Regions from separate parts of the Pseudarthrobacter sp. Y6 genome, predicted to be linked through region 2. Evidence: riboswitches for the same ligand, from Rfam matches in the RefSeq annotation. Region 2 holds a riboswitch; each other region holds the start of a gene.
What was found. Region 2 has a riboswitch for thiamine pyrophosphate ahead of thiD (bifunctional hydroxymethylpyrimidine kinase/phosphomethylpyrimidine kinase). Riboswitches for the same ligand answer to the same signal wherever they lie in the genome.
Positions count from the first base shown of each region.

Region 1: linked by a shared signal. The riboswitch ahead of ACQCSW_RS19880 (ECF transporter S component) and the one ahead of thiD (bifunctional hydroxymethylpyrimidine kinase/phosphomethylpyrimidine kinase) in region 2 are both predicted to bind thiamine pyrophosphate.
Region 3: linked by a shared signal. The riboswitch ahead of thiO (glycine oxidase ThiO) and the one ahead of thiD (bifunctional hydroxymethylpyrimidine kinase/phosphomethylpyrimidine kinase) in region 2 are both predicted to bind thiamine pyrophosphate.

Region 1 covers NZ_CP189574.1:4,103,817-4,113,272, forward strand. Annotated here, with positions in the region: gene ACQCSW_RS19850 (endonuclease domain-containing protein) at 39-854, shown strand; gene ACQCSW_RS19855 (UDP-N-acetylglucosamine 1-carboxyvinyltransferase) at 981-2,504, opposite strand; partial or broken gene ACQCSW_RS19860 (hypothetical protein) at 2,680-2,724, opposite strand; gene ACQCSW_RS19865 (GNAT family N-acetyltransferase) at 2,793-3,284, shown strand; gene ACQCSW_RS19870 (energy-coupling factor transporter transmembrane component T family protein) at 3,384-4,178, opposite strand; gene ACQCSW_RS19875 (ABC transporter ATP-binding protein) at 4,175-5,815, opposite strand; gene ACQCSW_RS19880 (ECF transporter S component) at 5,815-6,465, opposite strand; TPP riboswitch at 6,530-6,671, opposite strand; gene ACQCSW_RS19885 (heme-degrading domain-containing protein) at 6,727-7,269, shown strand; gene ACQCSW_RS19890 (DUF4235 domain-containing protein) at 7,311-7,574, shown strand; gene mnhG (monovalent cation/H(+) antiporter subunit G) at 7,687-8,106, opposite strand; gene ACQCSW_RS19900 (monovalent cation/H+ antiporter complex subunit F) at 8,096-8,374, opposite strand; gene ACQCSW_RS19905 (Na+/H+ antiporter subunit E) at 8,371-8,916, opposite strand; gene ACQCSW_RS19910 (Na+/H+ antiporter subunit D) at 8,913-9,456, opposite strand, start outside.
Region 2 covers NZ_CP189574.1:2,016,598-2,026,053, forward strand. Annotated here, with positions in the region: gene ACQCSW_RS09655 (bifunctional folylpolyglutamate synthase/dihydrofolate synthase) at 1-523, shown strand, start outside; gene ACQCSW_RS09660 (DUF4233 domain-containing protein) at 526-972, shown strand; gene ndk (nucleoside-diphosphate kinase) at 1,013-1,432, shown strand; gene ACQCSW_RS09670 (vitamin K epoxide reductase family protein) at 1,542-2,216, opposite strand; gene ACQCSW_RS09675 (Rne/Rng family ribonuclease) at 2,671-5,991, shown strand; TPP riboswitch at 6,093-6,190, shown strand; gene thiD (bifunctional hydroxymethylpyrimidine kinase/phosphomethylpyrimidine kinase) at 6,173-7,756, shown strand; gene rplU (50S ribosomal protein L21) at 8,029-8,337, shown strand; gene rpmA (50S ribosomal protein L27) at 8,399-8,662, shown strand; gene obgE (GTPase ObgE) at 8,779-9,456, shown strand, end outside.
Region 3 covers NZ_CP189574.1:1,553,699-1,563,154, reverse strand. Annotated here, with positions in the region: gene hemE (uroporphyrinogen decarboxylase) at 1-523, opposite strand, end outside; gene ACQCSW_RS07500 (glutamyl-tRNA reductase) at 681-1,994, shown strand; gene moeB (molybdopterin-synthase adenylyltransferase MoeB) at 2,065-3,264, opposite strand; gene ACQCSW_RS07490 (TetR/AcrR family transcriptional regulator) at 3,349-4,014, shown strand; gene ACQCSW_RS07485 (DUF3107 domain-containing protein) at 4,065-4,289, shown strand; gene ACQCSW_RS07480 (hypothetical protein) at 4,344-4,646, shown strand; gene ACQCSW_RS07475 (4a-hydroxytetrahydrobiopterin dehydratase) at 4,709-5,035, opposite strand; gene ACQCSW_RS07470 (thiazole synthase) at 5,109-5,924, opposite strand; gene thiS (sulfur carrier protein ThiS) at 5,929-6,165, opposite strand; gene thiO (glycine oxidase ThiO) at 6,162-7,508, opposite strand; TPP riboswitch at 7,501-7,620, opposite strand; gene thiE (thiamine phosphate synthase) at 7,648-8,424, shown strand; gene ACQCSW_RS07450 (RNB domain-containing ribonuclease) at 8,489-9,456, shown strand, end outside.

The sequences.
Region 1 (9,456 bases), 2.1 Mb from region 2:
CGGGGCCAGAATCGTGGCTAGCTCGATCCATGGATCCCTTGGACTTTCTGAAATCCCTGGGCGGCGTGGCCAGGGTTGGCACGCTTCGCCGGGAAGGCTATTCCGAGCGCGCCGTGCGGAGTCTGGCAGCGGCCGGAGCCGTCCAACCCCGGAAGGGCGTCTGGGCGTTACCTGGCGCCGACGCCGAATTCCTGCAAGCCATCGTCGACGATTCGCTGGTGACCTGCGCATCCAGCGCGTCCCGCTACGGGCTGTGGCTCAAAGACAAACCCGGTTGCCTCCACCTGGCCAGCAAACACAGACGCGGCGGGCATTCACCCAGGCACGGCCGCCTCCGTTTCGAACCTCACCAGCGCCTGCCGATCGCGAGCCTTGAAGACACCGTTATGCACGGTTTGACCTGCCTGAACGAAGTCGACGCCGTGGCCTTGGCACAGTCGGCCATGCAGCAACACGGGGTGACCCGGGCAATCCTCGAGGCCGAGCTGACAGCCAAGTACTACGGAACAGCCCGGAAGAGGCTGGCGAAAGCAGATGGGCTGTCCGAGTCGGTACCGGAAGTCAGCGCACGCCTGCTGTTCGAATCGGCGGGGTTCCAGTTCCGCAGGCAAGTGCAGATCCCCGGCGTCGGGCGCGTGGACATCCTGATCGAGGACTGGCTCATTGTGGAAGTCAACGGTTTCCAGTTCCACAGCTCGCGCGCTGCCTGGCGCAAGGACATGACCCGGTCCAACACGGCGCAGACCCAGGGTTATGCAGTCCTGAGCTATGCCCCCGAACAGATTTGGAACAGCCCGGACGTGGTTCTGCAGGAAATCCGTGCCGTCCTGGAACATGGCAGGCCGCGCGGGTGAAGGATTCTGCTCAATCATCCGGCTTGGACCGGGCGGCGAGGCCCGGAATGCCGCGGCCTGAAGCCCGGCTAGCGCGAATGATGGTGCGGAATCCGACGTCGCCGAACCCCAGCACGAAGCCGAAGCCTAGTCCTGGAAGTACTCCACCTTGGCGCCGATGGTGTTGAGCCGTTCCGCCAGGTCCTCGTAGCCGCGCTCGATCACGTAGATGTTCCGCAGCTCCGACACTCCCCGCGCCGCAAGCATGGCCAGCAGCAGGCAGGCGGCCGGGCGGAGCGCCGGCGGGCAGCCCACCTCGGCGGCTCGCCATTTCGTGGGGCCGTTGACGTAGATCCGGTGCGGGTCCAGCAGCTGCACCTGGGCGCCGAGCCGGTTGAGTTCCGTGAGGTAGATGGCCCGGTTCTCATAGACCCAGTCGTGGATCAAGGTCTGGCCATGGGCGTTGGCGGCGATCACCGCGAAGAACGGCAGGTTGTCGATGTTCAGTCCGGGGAACGGCATGGGGTGGATCTTGTCCTCGGGCGCCTGCAGTTCGGACGGCTTGGTGGTCACATCCACCAGCCGGGTGCGTCCGTTGCGCGCCACGTACTCGCCGGAAATCTCCAGCTTCTGGCCCATCTGCTCCAGCGTGGCCAGCTCGATCTCCATGAATTCGATGGGGACGCGGCGGATGGTCACCTCTGAGTTGGTGACGATCCCGGCGGTGATGAGGCTCATGGCCTCAATGGGGTCCTCCGACGGGAAATACTCAATGTCGACGTCGATAAGCGGCTGCCCGGTGATCTTCAGCGTGGTGGTGCCCACGCCGTCGATCTTCACGCCCAGCATCTCGAGGTAGAAACAGAGGTCCTGGACCATGTAGTTGGGGCTGGCGTTGCGGATGACCGTGGTGCCGCGGCGGTGCGCCGCAGCCATGATCGCGTTCTCGGTGACGGTGTCCCCGCGCTCCGTCAGCACAAAGGACCGGTCGTGATTGTCCGGCCGCGGAGCCTGGACGGCGTAGAAACCGGCAGTCGCTTCCACCGAGAGCCCGAACTGGCGCAACGCCTGCATGTGCGGCTCCACGGTGCGGGTGCCCAGATCGCAACCGCCGGCATACGGCAGGCGGTATTCCTCGGATTCGTCCAGGAGCGGGCCCAGGAGCATGATCACGCTGCGCGTGCGGCGCGCCGCGTCCACGTCCATGGCTTCAAGATTCAGGACGGCGGGGCGGCGGAGCTGGAGGTCGGTGTCGTTAAGCCACGTGCATTCGACACCGATGCTGGTCAGGACCTCCACGATCCGGTTGACTTCTTCGATCCGGGCGAGGCGGCGCAGGACGGTGGTGCCGCGGTTGATCAGGCTGGCGCACAGCAGCGCCACACCGGCATTTTTGCTGCTGTTGACATCCACTGCCCCGGACAGGGTGCGGCCGCCTTCAATGCGCAGGTGCGTCATCTGTGGTTTGCCCACTTTGACGATGCTGCGGTCGAGAATCGTTTCGAGCCGCTGGATCATCTTGAGGCTGAGGTTCTGCTTGCCCTGCTCCATCCGGGCGACGGCGCTTTGGCTGGTTCCCAGCGCGGTAGCCAGCTGGCCCTGGGTCCAGCCCTTCTCGCTGCGGGCGTCGCGAAGGGTGGCGGCGATGTGCTCGGCAGTTTCCTGAATCATAAGAAAAAAATATCACAGATGAGCTACTGGAAGGGAGATTTGCCCCAATGGCGCTGCGTGGCGGGAATAATACCCACTCCATGCGATATTCGACACGCCCCGTGGCGGGGAGATACGCCACCAGCCAGTACCCCAACGCGTTGATCCGCTGCTTGTCCGCACCAAGGACCTTGCGCAGGTGCTTGACGATGGCGCGCGTACTGGACGCCTCGCAGGCCACCCAGAAGCAGTCCTCCAGCAGACGACATCGGACTCCCCGGTCCGCAGCTCGAGCGACGGATCGGTGTCGTGCTGGTATTCAAGCCAGGCGGTCACCGGCGTGGTTCGGCCGGCGGCGGCGTCCACCATCCGCAGCTCGTCCAGCAGCGCGTTGCTGGCCGGCACGGATGCCGGATCGCCCACGATCCACACGCGGCGCGGATGCGGTTTCGGGAAGTCGAAAGCACTGCCCTGGACCGTGGCTTCGATGGTGTCGCCGGGCTGCGCGCCGCGCGCCCATTTGGCGGCGATGCCGTGCACCTGTTGCTGGCTCCGGCCATCCGGCCCGTCCCGCACTTCACGCCGCGGCTCGCCACGTCCCTGATCCATTACATGTTCTCCGTGCCGGGAAAGGACAGGATCGTGGTGGAGCCGGATGCCCGCAACACCAAAGCCCTGCGCCGGCTCGACGCCACGTGCTTCGAGCTGGGACCCGTCATCCAGCTGGCTGAAAAGGAAGCCCAGCTGGCGTTCCTGACGCGTGAGAGGTTCGATCGGGCCGCACCACTGCGGTCCCGCTGACCGGGCCTATGTTCCCCCTGACCAGGCCTATGTTCCCCCTGAGCAGGCTGACCAGGCCGGGCTGAAAGTGTTGACCAGCGCTGGCCCCGCAAAATAGAACTAACGCCAGACGAAGTTCCAGGTTCCCATCCCGGCCGCGGCAACCACAGCAGTCGCCGCGATCAGCACGCCGCCCACCAGCACCCAGGCGTCCAGCGGCGAATACGTTGATTCCCGGGCCCACGTCCGCTGACCGGCGCCAAAACCGCGTGCTTCCATGGTGATGGCCAGCCGGGATGCGCGGCGGATGGCCTGGACCAGGAGCCCAAAGCTCTGCCCGAGTGTGGCCCGCAGCCGTTGCAGCGGGCTGCCTTGCGAGCCGACTCCGCGGGCCCGCCGAGCCATGCCGATGGTCTGCCACTCCTCGGCCATAAGTCCCACCAGCCGCATCGCGGCCAGCGTGCCAAGGACAAACCGGTGCGGCAGCCGGGCCTTCTGGGCCAGCGCATCGGCGAGGTCGGTGGGGTCTGTGCAGGTCATGAGCAGGATCGCCGGCAGGGCAATCGCGAGTCCGCGCAGCATAAAACCGATTCCCAGCTGGAGGGAACCTTCGCTGATGGACCAGATCCCGACGTCGAGCAGGACAGCGCCGCTGTCCGCCGCGACGATCGCCGTGCTCCAGCCGCCCAGGGCTGCCGCGATCATGAGCGGCCAGCCGCGCTGCCACAACAGTCGCAGGGTGAGGCCGGCCAGCGGAAAGAGCGCCAGTTCCGCCACGAGCGCGGTGGTGGCAGACACCCAGTCGATGGAGAGCGCCAGCACCAGGGTGATGAGGAAGACGGCGGCGAACTTGGCCAGCGGGTTGGCGCGCGTCAGCAGTGCGTGGTTGCCGCGGAGGATCAGGGCATCCCTCATGCCGCACCCGCTTCCTGGCGGGCGCCGCCGCGTGAGGCCGGGCCAAGCCGCAGTTCGGCCCCGCCCAGTACGGCGCTGAACGCCTGGTCGTGGGTCACGGAAACCACGGAGGTCCCGGCGTCGAGCAATTCCGAGAGGAACGACGCGAGCTCGGCCCAGGTGTTGGCGTCCTGGCCGAAAGTCGGCTCGTCGAGCACCAGCACACGCGGGTGGGCGGCCAAGACCGTGGCCACCGACAGGCGCCGCTTTTCGCCGCCGGACAGCGTGTACGGATTGGCGTCCACAAGGTGCGTCAGGCGCAGCCGTTCCAGCAGTTCGTCAACCCGCTCCTCGCCATGCCCCAGATGCCGCGGACCGAACATCAGTTCGTCCAGCACGCGGCCGGTAACGAACTGGTGCTCGGGTTCCTGGAACACGGTTCCGATGCGGGAAATCAGCTGGTTGGCTTTCCATTTGATGGGATCGATCCCGGCACCCTCGGAAAGCTCGACGGCGGCGGACACTTTTCCCGCCACCGGCGCCAAAAGTCCGGCGATCGTCAGCGCAAACGTTGACTTGCCGGCGCCATTGGGCCCCGTAACGGCGAGGGCATGGCCGGAACGGACCTGGGCGGTGATGCCCGACTGCACCGGCACGGGCAAGACGGTCCGGAAGCCGCGGCGCCGCGGACGCTCGCGGGAGACGGCCAGGTCCTCGGCGGCCAGCAGCAGGTCACCGGAGCCTGCGGACGTGCGGCGCCGGGTTGCCGGGACATACCCCGGCACCCAGACGCCCGCGCCGATCAGCATGTCCCGTGCCTCCGCGAGCACCTGGTCCGGCGGCCCGTCCAGCAGGACTGCGGAAGTACCGACGGAACTTCCAGCGGAGCCCGCTGCAGAGCCCGGCTGGAGCACCACAATCCGGTCCACCAGGTCCTTCCAGACCGACACGCGGTGTTCCACCACAACGAGGGTGGCGCCGGTTTTGTCCAGGCAGCGGCCCACGGCGTCGCGGACTTCCAGCACACCGGCGGGATCGAGGTTTGCGGTGGGCTCGTCCAGCAGGATCAGCCCGGGCCGCATCGCGAGGATGCCGGCCAGAGCCAGGCGCTGCTTCTGCCCGCCGGACAGGACCGACGTCGGGTGGTCCAGCGGGAGCCCGGCGGCATCTGGCCCGCCGTCGGCGCCGCCACCAGTGCCGCCGTCGGCGTTCAAACCGCCGCCGCCCGCACTTCGCAGCCCGACGTCGTCGAGCGCTTCATGGACCCGCCGCCAGATCTCGTCCCGCGGAACGGCGAGGTTCTCGGCGCCGAAGGCGACGTCGTCACCCAGGCGGGAAAGAACCACCTGCGTTTCCGGATCCTGCTGCATTAGGCCCGAACGGCCGCGCTGCCCGCGTGGCACCACACCGTCGATCAGCAGCGAACCGGTTTCGTCGGCGTCGTCCCCTTCATCTCCAAGGACCCCCGCGAGCGCGTGCAGCAGGGTTGACTTGCCCGCGCCCGAAGGGCCCAGCAGCAGCACCCGCTCGCCAGGAGCGATGTCAAGGTCGAGCCCATGGACGGCGGGGGCGGAACGTCCGGCATGCCGCCAGCCCCAGCCACGGGCGGACACTGCGGCGGGGCGCACGCCGGAAGCGCCGGCGTCGGAAGCGGTCATCAGTTGAAGACGGGCTCCGAAGCTGCCTTCCGGGACGCGAACGAGCTCAGTACACCGGTCCTGGCCAGGCCGCGGGTGGCGATCCAGGACAAAGCGCCCGCAATCACGGCGCCGGAGATGGTGCAGAACACGATGTACGCGAGCTTGTCGCCGGGCTCGTAGGCGATGTTCCAGCCCCACGGCAGGAAGGAATCATTGAGGCCGCAGAACAGTCCGGCGCCGGCACCGGCCAGCAGCGCGGCGATGAGGTTGTACTTCTGGTGCAGGAAGGACTTGAACCGGAAGTTGCCGTACACCAGCAGGAAGAACACCAGTTCGGCGCCCAGGCCCTGCAGGATTCCGGAGATCAGCACCGTGGCGCCGTACTGCGAGCCCATGATGAGTTCGCCGGTGGCGGCCACCGCTTCGCAGAAGAGCGCCGCGCCGGGCTTGCGGATGATGAGCATGCCCAGCACAGCCGGGATCATCCAGCCGCCGGCGATCAGGCCGGTCAGCGGGGGGTAAACGGCGTTCATGGGGGCGGAAATGATCCCGGCGCCCTGGGACCAGGCCCAGAAGATCACGCCGCCGGTGATGGCGATGAGCGCCGCCACCACGATGTCCACAACGCGCCAGGTATTGCCGGTCTTTTTGATTGCTCCAGTTGTCATTTTGTCCTCCTGAGGAACAGGAGGGGAAAGCGCCCCGGCGTGCGGCGCTGCCGCCGTTTCCGGACACTTCGAGAACTCGACTCCCTTGCGCCGGTACTAACCGGATCAGGTTCGAGGGTCTGCGGCTGTCCGCACTCTCAGCGCCCGCCTGCGGTTCCCTGGCAATGCCAGTGATGTCCGACGGCGGCGCTCCCCTGTCGTAATAAATCTGCCCTGATGGGCGTACTCAGTTTACACCGCAGGCGGGGTAGATTGTGGGCCATGACTGCCAACAATCAGACTGTGACTGCGTTCAATCCCGATTCGACGGTGCCCCAGCCGGCGGGGCTGCTTGAGGCCCTGATCGCCCGGATCGAGGGCGAGATCAGCGAGCTGCAGTTCTCCCGATTCACCAAGGATGATTCCCTCAATCTGGGGCTGCTGCTGGTGGAACTCGGCAAGAGCCGAAGACTGCCCATCGCGATCGACATCACCAAGGGTGACCAGGTCCTGTTCCACGTGGCCTTGGACGGCGCCACCCCTGACAACGAGCACTGGATCCGGGCCAAGCAGCGCACCGCCGCCAGGTACGAGGTCCCGTCGTTGCTGGTGGGACTCCGCGGCAGGCTGCACGGAGGCCGGATCGAGGAACATGGCTGGTTTGACGAGTCCGCCTACGCCCCGCACGGCGGTTCCTTCCCCGTCTACGTCGCCGGCGTGGGCGCAGTGGCCACCGTAACGGTCTCGGGCCTGCCCCAGCAGCAGGACCACGACCTCGTGGTGGAAGCCCTGCGGGAGATTCTGGAGTCCATGCAGCCGGGTTAGGCTAAAGACAGTCCCGGATCCGCTCACAAGGAGTTCAACGAATGAACCTGTTCATCAAGCTGCTCGGCACTGGAATCAGCATCGGCGCCGGATTGGTCGGCACCAAGATGGTCAATACCGTATGGGAAAAGTCCACCGGCAGGAAGCCTCCCACCGGCAAGGGCGAAGACACCCCCACGAGCCTCCGCTCGGCGCTGACCTTCGCGCTCATTTCGGCCTCGGTCAGCACCATCATCCAGGTGCTCGCCAACCGCGGCACGCAGCGGGCCATCAGCCGCTTCGCCAAGTCCCAGGACATCGTCTAACCGCATCACCCTTGAGTTTTTGTCCAGATAAAGGCCTCTAACCGACGGCAACCCGTGTTATCTGGACAAAAACTCACGCGGGGGCGGACGTTAGGGGTGGCGGGGCGGGACGTTAGGGGCGGCCGCCGTCGGACACTTCATCCCGGGATGACTCGTCCCGGGACGATTGGGCGGCCTTCTGAACCACGGCATCGAGTTCATCGGAGCTGAGCAGCTCGCGGTGCAGGTGTTTGGTACGATAACCGGCGCGGCCCACCATATGGGCGGAAACCGGCACGGTCAGCAGCTGGAAAATCCAGGCCACCAGCAGCACCGGCCACACCCACCAGGTGCGTAGCTGCAGGCCGATGGCCGCCAGGAGCAGGAACAGCCCCAGCACCTGGGGCTTGGTGGCCGCGTGCATGCGGCTCAGCAGGTCCGGGAAGCGGAGCAGTCCGACGGCGGCGGCGAGCGACATGAGGGCACCCACCACCAGGAACACCGCCGATACAGTATCGATGACGTTATCAACCACGCTGGCCTCAGGATTCATTGGCTTGCTCCCGCCGGTCGGCCACGAAGCGCGCAACGGTCACCGAACCGATGAAGCCGACGATGGACAGCGCCACCAGCAGCATCAGGTTGTTGAGGTGCCGGTTGACGGCCATGTCAATGCACAGGGCCGCGCCGAGGATCGCGAGCAGGACGTCGGAGGCCAGCACCCTGTCCAGTAGTGACGGGCCGCGGGAGATCCTGATGATGGCTCCTGCCGCTGCCAGCGAAAGAATGACTGCCGTGACAGCCAGGACGGTCTGCATCATGCTGCGGCCTCCTGCCGGATTGCTTCGAGTTCTTCGCGGGTGCCCATGATTCTGATCAGGGCCGCTTCGATGGAGCGGACTTCCTTGCGCAGTCTCTCCACCTCTTCCGGGCTGCTGACGTTGAGCGCGTGGAGGTACAGGGTGGACGTTGACCGGTCCACTTCCACCACCAGGGAGCCCGGGATCAGCGAAATCACGTGCCCGGTGGCGGTGACCACCAGGTCCTGGTGGCTCCGCAACGGCACCGCGACGACGGCGTTGATGACCCGCGGGCCGCGGACGACAGCCAGATACATGACCTCAACGCTTGCCGCCGCCACCCTGCTTAGAAAACGCAGGGCAAAAGGCACGGCGTGAAGAATGCTGAAGCGGCCGCTGAGCTCTACGGGCGGCAGGTAGAACATCCGGGCCACGAGCACGGCCAACAACGCGCCAAAGAGCAGGTTGCCGGGGCTGAAGTCCTGCCACAAGGCACCCCAGACAATCACCAGCCACACCAGCAGGGGCACCTCTTGGCGCAGGGAAATCCGGCGGCGGCTCATTTGCCCCCTCCGTCTTTCAGGGCCAGCGGGGGAACGGGCGTGTCCTCACCCAGTACGGCCTGGATGTAGGCGGACCTGTCCAGCATTTCGTGGGCTGCCTGGTCCGAGACTTTGAACAGCGGGCCCGCGAAAACAGTGAGTGAGACGCCCAGAACCACCAGGCCCAGGGTTGAGCCCACCATGGTGCGGGGCAGCAAGGTGACGTTTTTGCGGCCAGCCCGGCTGCCGGTACCCGAATCCTCGGGCTCAGCCAGCAGGACGGGGTCCGGGTGCTCGGCGTCCGAGGGCTTGCGCCAGAACGCGCGGTTCCAGACCCTCGCAACGGCCAACAGGGTCAGGAGGCTGGTGACCACGCCGCCGATCACCAGGGCGTAGGCCAGGGGCGTACCCAGTTCGATGCCCGCCTGGATGAGCCCCACTTTCCCCAGGAACCCGGAGAACGGCGGGATCCCGGCCAGGTTCATGGCGGGGATGAAGAACAGCAGTGCCAGGATGGGTGACAGCTTGGCGAGGCCTGCCAGCCGGTCCACGGAGGAACTG
Region 2 (9,456 bases):
CCTCGAGGCCTTCTTCGGCGGCGAGAAGGAACTTGACGCCGAGGTGCTCCAGGAAGCCTTCGCGTCCGTCACGTCCCCGGGCCGCCTTGAGGTTGTCCGCACGGCACCGACCATCATCGTGGACGCGGCCCACAACCCGGACGGCATCAGGGTCTCGGCCGAGGCCATCCAGGAGGCCTTCACCTTCACCCGGCTTGTGCCGGTAGTGGGAGTCCTGAAGGAGAAGGACGCCGAGGAGATCCTGCGCCAGCTCAAGGAATCCCTGGGCGACATCGCCCAGGAATACTGCTTTACCCAGTCCAACTCGCCACGGGCAGTGCCCGCGGCCGAACTGGCCGAACTGGCCGTGGAAATGGGCTTCGGCGAAGATAACATCCACATCGCGGAGAAACTCGACGATGCCCTCGAATGGGCTGTGGAACGCGCCGAAGCCAACGATGACCTCTCCGGCGGCGTCCTGGTCACGGGGTCCATCACCCTGGTGGCGGAAGCCCGGATCCTGCTCGGAAAGACGGAGGCCTAGCCGTGGCCAAGCTGACCAAGGCCCAACGTGAATGGCGTCCGGGAATGCCCAAGAAGCGCCGGTCCACCAAGGTGATGTTTGCCTCCACCGTCCTGCTGCTTGAGGCGTTTGTGGTGTTCTTCGCAACGCTGGCCGTCTTTGGGCTCAAGCGCGGTGAGTTTCCGCCGGCGCTGATCCTGGGGATCGGCATCGCACTGAGCGTAGTGATGATCCTGGCCTGTGCGGTGCTGTCCAAGCCGTGGGGCGTGGGACTGGGCTGGGTCCTGCAGATTGTGCTGATCCTGACGGGCATCGTTGAGCCCATGATGTTCCTGGTTGGCGCGCTGTTCGGCCTGGCCTGGTGGTATGGAATCCGCACCGGCATCAGGATCGATTCCGAGGCCGCCCGGCGCGAACGCGAACAGGCCGAGTGGAACGCGTCGCACGGGGACGCCCCGGAAGCCTCGTAGAATTGTTCCGAAACCCACCCCCTTACGCATTGGAGCAGCTATGACCATTGAGCGCACCCTGGTACTGATCAAGCCCGACGGCGTCGCCCGCAACCTCAGTGGCGCCATCCTGGGCCGGATAGAGGCCAAGGGCTACACCCTCGCTGAACTGAAGAAGGTTGAGGCCAGCCGGGAACTGCTGGAGCAGCACTACGAAGAGCACGTGGGCAAGCCGTTCTACGAGCCCCTCGTTGAATTTATGCTGAGCGGACCGGTTGTCGCCGCGATCTTCGAAGGCCACCGCGTCATCGAGGGCTTCCGGTCCCTCGCCGGCACCACCGACCCCACCACGGCAGCTCCCGGCACCATCCGTGGTGACTTCGGCCGCGACTGGGGCTTGAAGGTCCAGCAGAACCTGGTCCACGGCTCCGACTCTGTGGACTCGGCCGAGCGCGAAATCAAGATCTGGTTCCAGGACTAAATCCAGCACCCACCAAGTAAAGGCGCGAACTGGCACGTAATACCCTCAAATCCGAGATTTGAGGGTATTACGTGCCAGTTCGCGCCTTTTGTGCGTATTGTGGGGCGGCTTAGAAGCCCGAGGTTCCGGCAAACACCTGGATGAAGGCGAAGAAGATCGTGGCGATGACCGCCACGTAGAGCAGCGCCGTGATGATCCAGCCCGAGTCGCCGAAAACCCTTGCCGCACCGGCCGGGACGGGGATGATGCCGTGGACGACGTTGCGGATGGTTACCCAGACGAAGAGTGGGATCATCGCGGCCCAGACGATCATGCAGTACGGGCACAGGACGTGGATGTCGTAAAGTGCCTGGGACCAGAGCCACACCACAAACGCGAAGCCGAGTGTGACGCCGGCCTGGAGTCCTGTCCAGTACCAGCGGGCGAAGGTGGCGCCGGACAGCAGGGCCATGCCCACGGTGATGATGACGGCGAACGCGACGATGCCAATAAACATGTTGGGGAACCCGAACACCGAGCTCTGCCACGTCTGCATGACCTGACCGCATGAGATCCACGGATTAACGTCGCAGGCCGTTACGTGATTCGGATCCTCGAGGACGGCGAGCTTTTCCAGGACCAGCGTTCCCGAGGCCAGCCAGCCGATGGCGCCGGTGATGACCATCAGCCAGCCGAGCGGCCGGTTACGCGCCATCGGCGGCACAGTCCCGGGCGTGGCGGGCAACGGCTCCGCCGCAGGGGAGGCAGCCGGCGTGTCGGTGCCGTGGGAGGAAATGCTGGGCATGGTGTGTGGCGTCCTTTGCTTCGGGTGCTCCTTGCCCCGATTGTAACGCCGTTGGCTGGAAGCAGCATTCAGTCAGCGGCCTCACGGACTGATCCGTTGCCCGTGGTTCCGCCGTCTTTCAGCCCGGGTGTGAGAGAATGAACATGGCTGGAGGCCGACCCACATTCGGACTCCGGTCCGGTGGCTTGTTTCAAGACCGCCAATGATGAGCAGGGCAGGCTTCGGATTCTCTGATCCGGCTTCCCGCAATTCCATTGGTCGGCACCTGGTTGTGGCGTGTAGAACAACGGGTTTCAGGACACAGCCGACGGCTCCCACGGGCTGCCGCACCCCTCTGCCGGTGCGAACCTGGGAGTATCCACTTGACTTCTGTCAACGCCTGCGGGTTTTGACAATATGTGCCCCAATGGGTGCCGGATGTGGCGGTACGTCAGGGGCAGGAGTGTTGCCACATATGGAAAACGAACAAGCACCAGCCGTTAATGATGAAGCCGCCGTCGAGGTTGCGGAAGCGCCCAAGAAGGCCACCCGGACGCGTCGGAAGGCAGCGCCGAAGGCCGCAGAGACCGCACCAGTGACTGACGCTGCCGCCCAGGCTGTGCCTGCAGCAGACGCCGCGGTCCCGGCCGCTGAGGACGCCGCACCGGAACCTAAGGCGCCGGTTCGCCGGACCCGCGCACGTAAGAAGGTGGACAGCGCCGAACCGTTGCCGGCTTTCGCTGTTGAAGCCGCGGAAGCACCTGCCGCCGCCGTGGTTGCCGAGCCCGCCGCCGTGGAGGCTGACGCCGTCGAACCCGCGGCCGACGCCGCAGCCCCTGAGGCTGCCGCCGAGACCAAGCCTGTCCGCCGTCGCCGCGTTGCCACACGCAAAACCTCGGCCCCCGACGTTGCTTCCGCGGCTGCAGAACAAGGAGCTCCTGAGGAGCAGGCAGCCCCTGAAGCTGCAGCAGCGCCGGCCCCGGAAGCGCAGGAAGTCGCTGCTGCGGAGGCCGCCGCAACCGCAGCAACCGCCGTCGCCCCCGCCAACGCTGCTGCTCCGGCCGACGAACCACCTGCTGCTCAGCCTGCCAGCCCGTTCAGTTCACTGTTCCTCGAGCCGGTGTCCACCACGTCGGTCCTGTTCCAGGCCCCTGACCTCAGCACCGCGGTCCGGCCCGCACCGGCCGCAGCCGTGGAAGAACCGGAAGCGGACGACGCCGAAGACGGCGAAGAGGACGACGCCAACGGCCGCCGCCGGCGCCGCAGCCGTGGCCGCCGCGGGCGCAGCCGCACCGGCGACAGCGATGCTGATGCCGACACCGAAGGCGACGACGGCGCAGTCGAAGAAGCAGATGAGGAATCCGCCGGACAGGCCGATGAGGGCGTGACGTCCCGCCGTCGTCGTCGCCGCCGCCGCGGCGACCAGGACCTGGAGCTGACCGGGGGAGAGGGCGATGACCCGCCCAACACGGTGACCCGTGTCCGCGCGCCGCGCGCCGCGACCGAAGCGCCGGTCAACAACCGCGTCACGTCCGTCAAGGGCTCCACCCGCCTCGAAGCCAAGAAGCAGCGCCGCCGCGAATCCCGCGACACCGGCCGCCGCCGCACCGTCATCACCGAGGCCGAGTTCCTGGCCCGCCGTGAATCCGTTGACCGGCAGATGATCGTCCGCCAGCGCGACGACAGAATCCAGATCGGCGTCCTCGAAGACGGCGTCCTGGCCGAGCACTTTGTCTCCAAGACCCAGCAGGACTCCCTGATCGGCAACGTCTACCTCGGCAAGGTGCAGAACGTCCTGCCGTCCATGGAAGCGGCGTTTGTTGACATCGGACGCGGCCGCAACGCCGTCCTGTACGCCGGTGAAGTGAACTGGGAGGCCGTTAACCTCGAAGGCAAGCAGCGCCGGATCGAGAATGCGCTGAAGTCCGGGGACACCGTGCTGGTCCAGGTCACCAAGGATCCTGTGGGCCACAAGGGCGCACGCCTGACCAGCCAGATCTCCCTGCCCGGCCGCTACCTCGTCTACGTGCCCGGCGGCTCCATGACCGGCATCTCCCGTAAGTTGCCCGACGTCGAACGCAACCGTCTCAAGCGCATCCTCAAGGACCGCCTGCCCGAGCACGCCGGCGTCATCGTCCGCACCGCCGCCGAAGGAGCTTCGGAAGAGGAGCTCACGCACGACATCAACCGCCTGCGGGCGCAGTGGGAGGGCATCGAAGGCCAGTCCACGTCCACCAAGATCCTCGCGCCGGAGCTGCTCTACGGCGAACCTGACCTCACCATCAAGGTGGTCCGTGATGTCTTCAACGAGGACTTCTCGAAGCTGATCGTCTCCGGTGAAGAGGCCTGGGACACCATCGAGGCCTACGTCACCTACGTTGCCCCCGACCTCGTGGGCCGCCTGGAAAAGTGGACCAAGGACCAGGACATCTTTGCCGCGTGGCGGATCGACGAGCAGATCCACAAGGCCTTGGAACGCAAGGTCTTCCTGCCTTCCGGCGGCTCGCTGGTCATCGACCGCACCGAAGCCATGACCGTGGTGGACGTCAACACCGGCAAGTTCACCGGCAGCGGCGGCAACCTCGAGGAAACCGTCACCAAGAACAACCTTGAGGCAGCTGAAGAAGTGGTCCGGCAGCTCCGTCTCCGCGACATCGGCGGCATCATCGTCATCGACTTCATCGACATGGTCCTCGAATCCAACCGCGACCTGGTCCTCCGCCGCATGGTGGAATGCCTGGGCCGCGACCGTACCAAGCACCAGGTGGCCGAAGTGACTTCGCTGGGCCTCGTGCAGATGACGCGCAAGCGGATGGGCACCGGGCTCCTGGAAGTCTTCGGGGAGCAGTGCGAAACCTGTGCAGGCCGCGGAATCGTCACCCACAACGACCCCGTGGAACACCGCCGCGCCAACACCGTAGCCGCCGAGCACCACGTGCAGCGCGCGGATCACCGCCCTGACAGCCAGCGCACAGACAACCTGCGCAGCGACACACAGCGCACCGACAGCCAGCGCCCGGACAGCCAGCCGGGTGGCCGCACTGACCGGAAGCGCCGCCGCGGACGCGGCGGCCAGCCGCTGGAATCTGCACCGGCAGCTCCGGTGCAGATCCACACGGTCCACCCGGAACCGAGTGACGCCGAGCGCCATGCCAAGGCTGAGGCCACGCGGGCAGCGCTTGCGAACATTGCGGCCGCAGCCCACGCTGCGCACATGCACGACGACGAAGTGGCTCACGCATCAGCCGCCGCGGGCCAGCTGCCCGCTGCGCCGGTGCAGGCTCCGGCTGAGCGGTCCGAGACGGACTCCAACGGCCGCCCGGCAGCTGTGCTGACGTTCGGCGGCGAGCGGGTAGTGCTGCCGTTCGTAGAGCACCACGAAGACCATCCGCACGCACCTGCCCTGACACTTGACCGCCTCGCGGAGGCCTTCGCCCACCTTGGCGAGCCGGCCCCTGTAGCGGAAAGCAAGCCGTCGGCAGTCCAGGCAACTGAAAGCCAGCCGGCCGAACCTGCCCGTCAGCAGCAGCAGCCTGCCGTGGCGGAGAAGGACTACTCCGACCACACCGAGCAGCCCCGCGCCCGCCGTCCGCGGCGTAACCGGAGTGCCAGTCGTGCCCAGGGCGCAGCCAACGCCACGTCCGTGGAGCATCACGAAGCCGTTCCGGGGGCTGCCGCTGGACACATGCATGCCGCCAAGGCCCCGGAGCCCGTCAGGGCTCCTGTGGCTGACAAGCCGGCGGTCACCAATGCGCCTATCATCCTGGGCGTAGGGGTTCCGGCCTCGGAGCTCTGACCGAACACTAGGGCGAGCCAATACAGCGGCGCCCGGACGTGCCTGTGGATCACAGGCTGCGTCCGGGCGTCCGGCGTTAAGTCCCGAGGAACGCTAGGCTGGTGACTGACACGGGGTGCCGCGCAGAGAGCCGGCTGAGATCCACACCCGTTGAACCTGTCCGGTTAGCACCGGCGAAGGGATGTCTCCTTTGGCTTCAACTTCTGTCCTTCCTCCTGCAACGCCCCCAACCACGGCAACCCCCGCTGAGGTCCGGCCTGCACTAGGCCGCTCTTCTGCGGTCCAGGTGCTGCGTGAGGTCCCCCGTGTGCTGTCCATTGCCGGCTCGGATCCCTCAGGTGGCGCGGGCGTCCAGGCCGACCTCAAAAGCATTGCGGCTCTTGGCGGCTACGGCATGGCGGCCATCACCGCTCTGACAGTCCAAAACACGCAGGGGGTCCAGGCGGTTCACGTCCCGCCGGCGACCTTCCTGGGCCAGCAGCTCGATGCCATCAGCGACGACATCACCATCGACGCGGTCAAGATCGGCATGCTGGGCGACGCTGCGGTGATTGGCGTGGTGCGGGACTGGCTGGAAAGGGTGCGTCCCGCCGTCGTCGTTCTTGATCCTGTGATGGTGGCCACCAGCGGAGACCGGCTGCTGCACGAGTCTGCCGAGGCAGCCCTGCGGGGGCTGCTCCCGCTCGCGGACCTGATCACCCCAAACCTGGCCGAACTGGCCATCCTGGTGGGGGAGCCGCAGGCGCGGGATTGGCCTGATGCGCTCGGGCAAGGGCAGCGGTTGTCCGCCGCGACCGGTGCCACCGTCCTGGTCAAGGGCGGCCATCTCGACGGCGGTGCGTGCCCGGATGCCCTGGTCAACGCCGCCGGGCTGCTCGCCCAGGAGGTGGTGGAAGTGAGCGGGGACAGGATCCCCACCCGCAACAGTCACGGCACCGGCTGCTCGCTGTCGTCGGCCATGGCTACGGCTCAGGCCAGGCTGGGGGACTGGGAGGCCGCACTGCGGAAAGTTAAGCCTTGGCTGGTTGGCGCGCTGCAGGCCTCGGACCAGTTGGAGGTGGGCGGGGGCCAGGGCCCCATCAACCACTTCCATCACATGCAGGAGGTTCCGGCAGTCGGGGAATTCGCTCAGACGCTGCGGCGGGCGTCGGCACCGGATCTGGAGGCCATCTACGGACTGGACTTCATCCGCGACCTTGCGGCCGGCACGTTGGCTGAAGAACAGTTCGCCTATTACCTCGCCCAGGATGCCATTTACCTCAACGGCTATTCGCGCGTCCTCGCCCGGGCCAGTGCGCTGGCCCCCACGGAAGCTGCCCAGCTGTTCTGGGCAAAGTCGGCCCGGCAATGCCTTGAGGTCGAATCTGAACTGCACCGCACGTGGCTGAGCACCAGGACCGTGGAATCCGTCCTTGGACCTGTCACCAAGTCCTATGTGGACCACCTGCTGGCAGCCTCGGCCTCCGGCAGTTACGCGGTCCTCATGGCGGCGGTGCTGCCGTGCTTCTGGTTGTACGCCGAGGTGGGGCAGACCCTCCACGCGGAGTTCCTGGCTGCCGCTGCACCGGCGGCGCATCCTTATGCTGACTGGCTGCGTGCCTATGCTGACGACGACTTCGCGCAGGCCACCCGCGACGCGATCGCCTTGGCTGATGATGCCGGACGAGGCGCATCCGCGGCTGAACGTGCGGCGATGCTGGTGGCGTTCAGGCAGTCATGCCGGTTCGAAGTGGAATTCTTCGACGCGCCGCGTATTCACGCCTGACGGTCTTGGGCCCGCGCGGCCTGTACGATAGTCAGGCACGGTTTTGGATTGTCAGTGCAGTACCTGCTTGTGGGTCCTATCACAGACAACGGACCGTAACCAGCCTCATTTGCGGCCGAAGGCAAAATTAGCGTATTCTTGATCTTCGGTGCTTACGCCAACACTTGGGTTACGACCCCACGGCGTTGAGGCACAGCGAGAGCCCAGCCAATTATGGAAACGGGTTCAGCACGCAAATTTAGTAATAAACGTCGAGAGAAGTGAGTTCCCAAGTGGTGTACGCGATTGTCCGCGCAGGCGGCCGCCAAGAGAAGGTTTCCGTTGGAGACTTCGTTACCCTGAACCGCGTCCCCGGTGGAGCCGGCAGCACCTTTGAGTTGCCCGCACTGCTCCTGGTAGACGGTGACAAAGTCACCTCTGCTGCTGCGGACCTGGCCAAGGTAACGGTTACGGCTGAGATCCTCGAAGACCTCCGTGGTCCGAAGATCGTCATCCAGAAGTTCAAGAACAAGACCGGTTACAAGAAGCGCCAGGGTCACCGTCAGGAATTGACCAAGGTCAAGATCACGGGTATCAAGTAACTCTTCGTTACTGTTCAGGTTCTTCAGCAGATTCCCCAGAATTTAAAGGCAGGCATTTCAAATGGCACATAAAAAAGGCGCGAGTTCCACTCGCAACGGTCGTGACTCCAACGCCCAGTACCTCGGCGTCAAGCGCTTCGGCGGCCAGGTAGTTTCCGCAGGCGAGATCATCGTCCGCCAGCGTGGCACCCACTTCCACCCGGGCGCCGGCGTTGGCCGTGGCGGCGACGATACTCTGTTCGCACTGGCTCCGGGAGCCGTCCAGTTCGGCACCCGCCGCGGGCGCCGCGTCGTCAACATCGTTGCTGCTGCAGCTGCAGAGTAACAAATAGTTCTGAAACGGTGGAGCGGGCCATTTGGTCCGCTCCACTATTCTTTTAACCGCATTACAATCGTCTTGGCGCCCTTGGGCGTCCAGGAAACAGCACTGAGGAGATCCACGTGGCGAGCTTTGTAGACCGGGTAGTACTGCACGTATCCGGCGGTACCGGCGGCCACGGCTGTGTCTCCGTCCACCGGGAGAAGTTCATCCCACTGGGTGGACCCGACGGCGGTAACGGCGGCGACGGCGGCAACGTCATCCTGCGCGTTGACCACCAGACCACTACCCTGCTCGACTACCACCACTCCCCGCACCGCCACGCCACCAACGGCGGGTCCGGCATGGGCGACTGGCGCGGCGGCAAGAGCGGCGAGACCCTCATCCTGCCCGTGCCCGACGGCACCGTGGTCAAATCCAAGGACGGCACCGTCCTGGCAGACCTGGTCGGCGAAGGCGCAGAATACGTGGCGGCCGCCGGCGGCCAGGGCGGCCTGGGTAACGCTTCGCTGTCCTCGCAGAAGCGCCGTGCCCCGGGCTTCGCCCTGCTGGGCATCGAGGGTGACGCCCGTGACATTGTGCTGGAACTGAAGTCCATCGCCGACATCGCGCTTGTTGGTTTCCCCTCTGCCGGCAAATCCAGCCTGATCGCGGCCATGTCCGCCGCGCGGCCCAAGATCGCCGACTACCCCTTCACCACCCTCATCCCGAACCTGGGTGTTGTCCAGTCCGGCGATGTCCGCTTCACCATTGCAGACGTTCCGGGCCTCATCGAGGGCGCCAGCGAAGGCAAGGGCCTT
Region 3 (9,456 bases), 460 kb from region 2:
TGAACGGGGCACCGGCAAAGCCGATCAGCGGGGTTTTGCCCAGCTCGGCGACGGTCAGCCGCACGGCTTCGCGGATCGGTTCCAGCGCTTCCCAGGTCAGCTGCGGCAGGGCGGCAACGTCTGCAGCCGTGCGCACCGGCTTGTCCAGCACGGGGCCCACACCCGGCACAATGTCCACGGCAACGCCGGCGAGCTTCAGCGGAATGACGATGTCGGAGAAGAAAATGGCAGCGTCCACGTCATGGCGCCGGACGGGCTGCAGCGTGATTTCGGCCGCCAACTCCGGCCGCAGGCAGGAATCCAGCATGGCCACGCCTTCGCGCACCTTCAGGTATTCCGGCAGGGAGCGGCCGGCCTGCCGCATGAACCACACCGGCCGCCGCGACGGCTTGCCGCCACGGTAAGCGGTGATGAGGGGCGAATCTGCGGTGCGGCCATCCATCAGCGGATGGCCGGCAGCAAGGGCACCGTCGTTAGACAGGACACTAGACACGGCATTGGACACGGCGGAGCTGGAAGTCATGCTTTGATTGTGCCCAAAATCGGCCCTAAAAGATAACGACAGCCTGTCACCTGCAGCCGCCCGGGACGCACCGTGGCAGGAATCACGGCCCTCCACCGCCCGTGGCCGTTTGCCGGGTTGTTCTACCGGGCAACGAAAAAGCTATGATAGGTCTGCTGTGGTTCTATTTTCATTGGTGGCTACACACGCCGACATCGACCTTGAGACCGTTGCTCAACTGAGCAACGGTGCTTCCGGGATCGCTACGTCCGCACTCTCCGGATCGCCGGCAGTGACGGGCGCGGTGGTGCTTGCCACCTGCAACCGCTACGAAATCTACGGCGAAGCTCCCCACGCGGACGATGTTGAGGCTGCCCGGGCGGCTCTCGTGTCCGAGATCAGCGGCCTGAGCGGACTCAACGAACAGCTCGTGTCCCGCTCCTTCAGCACACGCACCGGCCCCGAAGTCAGCCAGCACCTTTTCGCCGTCAGCGCCGGACTGGACTCCGCCGTGGTGGGTGAACGTGAAATCGCCGGCCAGGTCCGCCGCGCACTCATCACTGCCCAGCACGAGGGCACTGCCAGCTCAGGCCTGGTCCGCCTCTTCCAGGCCGCGTCCAAGACGGCCAAGGATGTCGGGGCACAGACCGCCCTCGGTTCCCGGGGCCTGTCCATCGTTTCAGTGGCGCTGGATCTGGCCACAGATCTTTCCGAGAGCCACGACTGGTCGGCGAAGAAGGTCGTGGTGTTCGGCACCGGCGCCTACGCCGGCGCCACCATGGCGCTGCTCCGCGAAAGGGGCTGCACCGACATCTCCGTGTTCTCCTCTTCAGGACGCGCCGAAGCGTTCGTCGCCACCCGCGGCGGAACAGCGCTGGACAGCGATTCCCTGCCGGTAGCCGTGGCGGCGGCCGACGTCATGATCGGCTGCAGCGGCTCCGACACCCGGGTCGAGGCCGGCGAACTTGCCGGGATCCGCGCGGACTCTCCCCGGCCGCTGATCGCGATTGACCTCGCCCTCACCCACGATTTTGACCCGGAAGTCGGCCAGCTCGACGGCGTCGAGCTTCTCACGCTGGAGTCCGTGCGTTTGGCGGCACCCCAGGAACAGGCCGAGTCCCTCACCCAGGCCAGTGGCATTGTGTCCGGCGCGGCCCAGGCCTTCGAACAGGAACGGGAAGCCCGCTCGGTGGATTCCGCCATTGTGGCGCTCCGCCGGCACACCATGAACGTCCTGGACGCGGAAATGGAACGCGTCCGTGCCCGCCACGGTTGCACGGCCGCCGCCGAGGAAGTGGAGTTCGCCCTCCGCCGGATGGTCAAGCAGCTGCTGCACGTGCCCACTGTCCGTGCCCGTGAGCTCGCCGCCAACGGCCAGCAGGACGACTACGTGTCGGCGCTCGAAACCCTCTACGGCATCACCGTGGAGCAGCCGGCCACCGCAGCGCAAGCGGAGTGCCCCGTGGACCACCGGGGCCTCGAAACCGCCTGACGCGACGTTGCCCTATCAGTTTTGGCTCTCAACCCACCGTTTTAGCGACCAAAAGTGATAGCGCAACTGGTCAGTAGACCGGCTTCTGCGGCTCCACGTCGCGCACCCAGGCCAGGATTCCGCCGTCGAGATGGCTGACCCGCTGGTAGCCGGCCTTCCGCGCAGCCTCCAGCACGTTGGCTGACCGAGTACCGGCCTTGCAGTGGAACACAATGTCCTTGTCCTGCGGGAGTTCCGCCCACGCCTCCCCCGCGAGGATCCTGCCCTGCGGGATCAGCACCGAGCCGTCGATTCTCACGATGTTGTGTTCACCGGTTTCCCTGACGTCCACCAGCTCGAAGTCCTTCAGGCCTGCCTTCCGGGACGCCAGCATGGTGGCCAGCTGGGTTGCCGTCACGGTGTGCTCCGTGTCTGCGGAGACGGCAGGGGTGATGCCGCAGAAAGCTTCGTAGTCCGTCAGTTCCGTAATGGGTTCCGCCGCCGGGTCCTTGGACACGCGGATCTCGCGCCAGGTGCCGCCCAGCGCATCAAACAGTGCCACCCGGCCCAGGAGTGAACGCCCGACGCCGGTGATCAGCTTGACTGCCTCGGTCACCATGAGTGATCCCACAGCAGCGCAGAGCATGCCGAAGACGCCACCCTCACCGCAGGAGGGCACGGATCCGGCCGGCGGGGCCTCGGGATAGAGGTCCCGGTAAGTGGGTCCGTGCTTTTCCCAGAACACGCTCACCTGGCCATCGAAGCGGAAGATCGATCCCCACACGTAGGGCTTGCCGAGGATGGCAGCGGCATCGTTGACCAGGTAGCGGGTGGCGAAGTTGTCCGCCCCGTCCAGGATCAGGTCGTAGTCCGCGAACAGCTCCAGTGCGTTGGAGGCATCCAGCCTGACGTTGTGCAGCCGGACCTCCACCAGGGGGTTCAGCGCGGCGATGGCGTCCCGGGCGGATTCGATCTTGGGCCGTCCTACGTCGACGACGCCGTGGATCACCTGGCGCTGCAGGTTGCTGAGGTCAACGACGTCGTCGTCGATGATTCCCAGGGTCCCCACGCCCGCTGCCGCCAGGTAGAGCAGCGCGGGCGAACCCAGTCCCCCGGCACCGATGACCAGCACCTTGGCGTTCTTCAGCCGCCGCTGCCCCACCGCTCCGATTTCGGGAATGATGAGGTGCCGTGAGTAGCGTTCCACCTCGGCCGGCGTCAGTTCACCGGCGGGCTCCACCAGCGGTTTAAGTGATACAGAGGAATCATTTGCGGTCAAAGTCGAAGCCATACTTCAATGTATGCCCCGAGATGCCGCGCGGTCATATTACCGCGCAGTATTGTGTAGGTAACGGCAAGCGAAAGTAGGGCAACTGTGGTCCATGAAGCACGGGCTAACCGGGCGTCCGGCGGCGAACCGGCCGCACCTCAACGGGCCGCGGGCCAGCGGTCCGCCCGGCTTCCCCGGGATGAGCGCCGGGCGCAGCTTCTCGCTGCGGCGCAGGAGGTTTTTGTCGCCAACGGCTACCATGGCGCCGCCATGGATGAAATCGCCGAAACGGCCCATGTCAGCAAACCGGTGCTGTACCAGCACTTCCCGTCCAAACGGGAGCTGTATCTTGCCCTGCTGGACAGCCATCTCGCGTCCCTGACCGACCTGATGCTCGGTGCTTTGAGCTCCACTACTGACAATGACGAACGTGTCCAGGCGGTGATGCGCGCCTACTACCGCTTCATCGCCAGCGACGACCAAGCGCACCGCCTGGTCTTCGAATCAGACCTCATCAACGATCCCGATGTCAGTTCACGCCTCGAGACATTCAACAAGACGTTTGCGGACGCCGTGGCGCGTGTGATTGCCGAGGACACCAAACTGCCCCACCTGGAGGCACAGCTTCTAGGACGCGGCCTGGCCGGCATGGCCCAGGTCAGCGCGCGTTATTGGCTGGAAACGGATGGAAACCTGGACCTCGATGTGGCCAGCGACCTCATTTACCGTTTAGCTTGGCGCGGAATCTCGCGCTTCCCCAAAGAGTCCTAGACTACAAATAAGAGAACCCAAGAAACTTTGATTGGCTGGGAGGCCCCCTTTTGGAAATTAAGATCGGCATTCAGAACATTGGCCGCGAAATCGTCCTGGAATCGGCTCAGGATGCAGACACTGTAGCCACGGTCGTTGAAGAAGCCATCACCAAGGGCACCGATCTCCGTCTCAAGGACGACAAGGGACGCATCATCATCGTTCCCGGCAACGCCCTGGGCTACGTGGAAATCGGTGCCGAAGAGGCCCGCAAGGTCGGTTTCGGCCAGTTCTAGTACGTCAGCGGCCAGCCGCCTTGGCGGTTGGCCGCTGCTTTCCGAGGAGATCCCATGCTTTCGCTGACCATCGTTGTCCTGGTCACAGTAGCCGCAGGCTTTGTTGTCTGGGCCAATGACAGGCGCCACACCCGGTATGGGACGGGGTTGCCCGCAGGGGTTGCCGTTGTGGTGGGTGCGGTCAGCTGGATCATCTTCATCGCGGCAGGTTTTGGCTACCAGCCGGGCCTGACGTGGATTCCCTGGGTCCTGCCCATGGCGCTCGGCACCGTCGCTGCCATCGGGACGGTCCTCTACCTCGGGCGGACGCGCGAAAGCCACGATACGCAGCGGCTGACGCAGGCGCTCAAGCTGTAGGCCGGTCCCGTTTCCTTAAGAACCGGTGACCACTACCCAGCAGGGTGCGTGGTCACCGTCCTTTAACCCGCCGGCTGGGCGGTGGCGCCAAGCCGGGCGGCAGCAGCACTCACCGCCGCCGCAGCAGCGGCATCCCGCTCAGTGACCTCGCCGCCGGCGTCGTGGGACGTATAGCGGAGATGCACCTTGTTGAAGCGCCAGTCAAGGTCCGGATGGTGGTTCTGCTCTTCCGCCAGGCGTCCGACGGCGGCAATCAGCTCCAGTGCGGCGGCCGCCGTCGGCGTCTTATAGACAGCGACCAGCCCGCCCAGCCTGTACTGCCAGTCAGGCAGCGCGGCGAGGACGGCCTCGATCCGCTCACGCGTGAGAGTGTCTTGCTTGCCGGTCATAGCGGCCTCCTTGGCTCGTCTGGTGAGCCCGCCCCGGCGTTTGGTCGAGGGCGCCCGGCCTGGAGAAAACGGCCTAGAGAAACTCTGCCCGGCCTTCCATGGCCGATGACGCCAGGGCGTGCTCGCGGCGCGGAATCCTGCCGGCCGCTTTCGCCAGCCTACCGGCGATGACGGCGTGTTTGAAGGCCTCCCCCATGAGTGCCGGGTTCTGCGCACGCGTGACTGCAGTGGCCAGCAGCACGGCATCACAGCCAAGCTCCATGGCCAGTGCGGCGTCGGATGCCGTGCCGATGCCGGCGTCCAGCACCACGGGCACCGAGGCGCGCGAGACGATCAGTTCGATGTTGTGTGGATTCAGGATTCCCAGGCCGGTGCCGATGGGCGCTCCGAGCGGCATGACCGCGGTGGCACCCAGGTTTTCCAGCCGCAGGGCCAGGACCGGGTCATCGTTGGTGTAGGCGAACACTTTGAAGCCCAGGTTTACAAGCTGTTCCGTTGCATCCACGAGCTCCACGGCGTCCGGCAGCAGGGTCTGTTCGTCGGCGATGACTTCCAGCTTGATCCAGTCGGTTTCCAGCGCTTCGCGTGCCAGTTCCGCCGTCATGACCGCGTCCCGGGCGGTGAAGCAGCCGGCGGTGTTGGGTAGGATCCGGATCCCGTGGTCCACCAGGAGCTGGAAAAGGGACCCCGATTCAGCCGGCGAATAGCGCCGCATGGCCACCGTGGTCAGTTCGGTTCCGGACGCCAGCAGGGCAGCGCCCAGCCCGTCGAGGCTCGGTGCGCCACCCGTGCCCATGATGAGGCGGGAGCCGAGCTCGACGCCGTCGATGACCAGCCTGTCTGCAGCCTCGGGCCGGTTCTGTGTACTGATGTTGCCGGTTACTGTCATGGTGTCAGCCTCCCTGGACTGCTGTGACCAGTTCGACGTCGTCACCTTCGGCGAGCGCCGTGACGAACCACTGGCTGCGGGGTACTACTTCGGAGTTATGGGCGACGGCGACGCCGAGTTTCTGCCCGTCTGTCGCCTGGCCGTTGGCTGCTAGGGGACGGCCCGTGATCTGGCTGATGAGGGTGGTGATGGAGGCGTCGGCCGCCACGGAATGGCGAGAGCCGTTGAGGGTGATGTTCATGCTGATTCCTTCTGTGGGTCGAGGTCCTTCGTACCGCTAATGTCCTTGCGTGGGGACGGTGTGCCGGCTACCAGGTGCTTTCCTGAAAAGCGGGCCGGGCTGAGGGCCCCCCATCGAGGATCCGTCGGGCCGTCCAGCAGGTCCCGGCAGATGGCCGCCGCCGCCGGAGCAAGCAGCACTCCGTGGCGGAAGAACCCGGTGGCAACAATCAGCCCGGCAATGTTCCCCGTGTTCCGCGTCCTTGGTGCGGAAACCGGTACGCGGCCGAGGAGAGGTGCGTTGTCCGGGGTCGCCGGTCTTGCCCGTGCCGTGCATTCCAGGAGTTCAAGCTCCAAGACGGCCGGCACCAGGACCTGGGCGTCACGCAGCAACTGGTAGACGCCACCGGCCGAGACAGCAGCGTCGCCTGTCCCGGCGAGCGCGTCCTCCCGCTGCGTTGCCCCGATCACCACCGTGCCGTCCTGCCGGGGAACGATGTAGACCGGCACACCATGGACCATTCCGCGGACCGTCGAGGTGAGGAGCGGGCGCAGGTGCTGCGGAACAGCCAGTCGAAGAATGTCACCGTAGACAGGCCGCAGGGGCAGGTGCAGTCCAACCGGGAGCCCATCCAGCGACGCCGCCTCCAATCCGTTGGCCACGATAGTCTCCCCTGCCTGGACACTTCCGCCGTGTGCGAGGGTCACGCCGCTGACGCGGCCGTCCTCCCAGATAAGGGCAGCGGCGCGTTGGTCAACGGCGAATCCCGCGCGGGCACCTGCCACGGCGGTTCCTGCCCCCGGTTCGTGGAGGGCAAGGACTTCCTGGAGGCACGCCACCAGTTTCCGGGGATCCACCTGGTGGTCGGCGGGGATGTCCAGGGCGCAGGATATGGCCGGGCTGAGCAGGGATTCCCTCGTCCTGGCCTCACGGACAGTCAGGGGTTCCACCACCAGGCCGCTGGCCTGCTGCACGGCCCGGAGGTCCATCAGCGCCCGGCGGTCCGCAGCGTCCGCGCCGATGGCGAGGGTCGGCGTCGTCAGATATCCGGTATCTCCAGCCCCGGCCAGGGCAAGGGCTGCCGCGAAGGCAGGCCACAGGCCGGAGGATGCAAGCATCAGCTCAAGGAGGTCTTCCTCCTGGTAATGCAGTTCGCTCACAGGGGCAAGCATGCCGGCGGCTGCCCAGCTGGCGCCGTTCCCGGGCGCGTCATCGATCAGCACAACGGAACGGCCGGATCGCCGAACTTCCCAGGCTATGGCGTGGCCGATGACTCCGCCGCCGATGACTGCCACGTCGGCGTGCAGGCCTGCGGCCGGGCTGGCTGATGCAGTCTCAGGTGGGCTGCTTATTGCGGGGGGCACATGGTTCCTTCCCTACGCCGGTACTAGCCGGATCAGGTCAAGCGGTCGGCTCTGACGCCCTCTCAGCCCGGCCGCTTTGTGACGGCTGCAACGGGCTCCCGCAGTACCCGCCCAGTTTAGGGGAATTAGGCTGGTTTCCATGAACGCGCAATCCTTCGCCGCTGCAGGCACGTCCTCCGCCAGCTCTTCCGCCCCCGCATCCTTGACCGAAACAGACCCCACCGGCGGCATAGGCGCCGGACTCCCCCACAGCGCCAGGCTGTACCTGTGCACCGACGCGCGCCGGGACCGTGGGGACTTTGGCGAGTTTGTGGACGCGGCTTTTGCCGGCGGCGTGGACATCATCCAGCTCCGCGACAAGGCCATCGAGGCGGAGGAGGAGCTGGAGCTGCTGGCCGTGCTTCAGGCGGCGGCCGAACGCCACGGAAAGCTGTGGGCAGTCAATGACCGTGCCGATATCGCGATGCTGTCCGGCGCCCCCGTCTTCCACATCGGGCAGAAGGACCTGCCGGTCGCTTCCGCCCGCACCCTGCTCGGCCCACGCGCAGCGATCGGCCTTTCCACGCACACCGCCGAGCAGATCGAAGGCGCCATCCGGCTGTCCGGTGGGCTGAATGCCCAAGGCGGCCTGGACTACTTCTGCGTCGGACCGGTCTGGGCCACTCCCACCAAACCCGGTCGTGCCGCCGTCGGCCTTGACCTGGTGCGGTACGCAGCGGGGGCGGTCGGCGCTGCCGGTGGCACCCAGGCCACGCTGCCCTGGTTTGCCATCGGAGGCATCGATCTCGGCAACGTGGAGCAGGCGGTGGAGGCCGGTGCCGGCAGGATTGTTGTGGTGCGTGCCATTACCGAAGCCTCCGATCCCGCAGCGGCGGCCGCGGCACTCCTGGCGGCCCTGGACGCAGGCGCATCCTGACAATCCCCCGCGTGGCGGACGTTGGGCGTGCACGTTCCGTGGAAATCGGGCTAACCTGACTTTCGTGTCACATCATAGGTTGGCCCCCAACGTCCACGAGCAGACGAACGACCTCGCGGCGGCGCTGAGCGCCCTGCGGACAGAGCTGGAACTGCCGGGGCCCTACCCGGCGGAGGCGGTCCGGGACGCGGAAGCGGCAGTGGCCGCACACGAGTTGCCGGGCGCTGACCTGACGGATGTGGACTTCCTCACCATCGATCCGGCGTCGTCCACTGACCTGGACCAGGCGCTGTTCATCGAACGCGCGGGCACTGGCTACCGGGTGCTTTACGCCATCGCTGACGTGCCGTCCTTTGTCCGCCCCGGCGGCGGACTGGACGCAGAGACCCGCCGCCGGGGCCAGACGTTCTACGCCCCTGACGGCCGTATCCCGCTGCACCCGGAGGTCATCAGCGAAGGGGCCGGCAGCCTCCTGGCCGGGCAGCTGTGTTCCGCCTATGTTTGGGAGTTCGGGCTGGACGACGCGGCGCAGGTCTCCACTGTGACTGTCCGGAGGGCCTCCATCCGCAGCCGGGCCAAGCTGAGCTACAAGGGAGTACAAGCCGAACTCGACGCCGGGACGGCTGGTCCCGTCCTGCAGCTCCTGAAAGAAGTAGGGCTCAAGCGCGTCGAGCTGGAGCGCCGCCGCGGCGGTGCGAGCCTGAACATGCCTGAGCAGGAAATCGTCCAACTACCCGACGGCGGCTACCGGATTGCCGCGGCGCCGCAGCTTCCGGTGGAGGACTGGAATGCCCAGATCTCCCTGATGACCGGGATGGCGGCGGCAAACCTGATGTTGGCGGGAAAAGTGGGCATCCTGCGCACCATGCCCGCGCCGGACGAGCGCTCCCTGCGTCATTTCCGCCTCCAGACCGAGGCCTTGGGCAAGCCGTGGGACGGCAAAATCAGCTACGGCGAATACCTCCGCAGCCTTGATCCGACCGAGCCCCGGCAACTGGCCATCCTGCACTCCGCCGGTATGCTGTTCCGCGG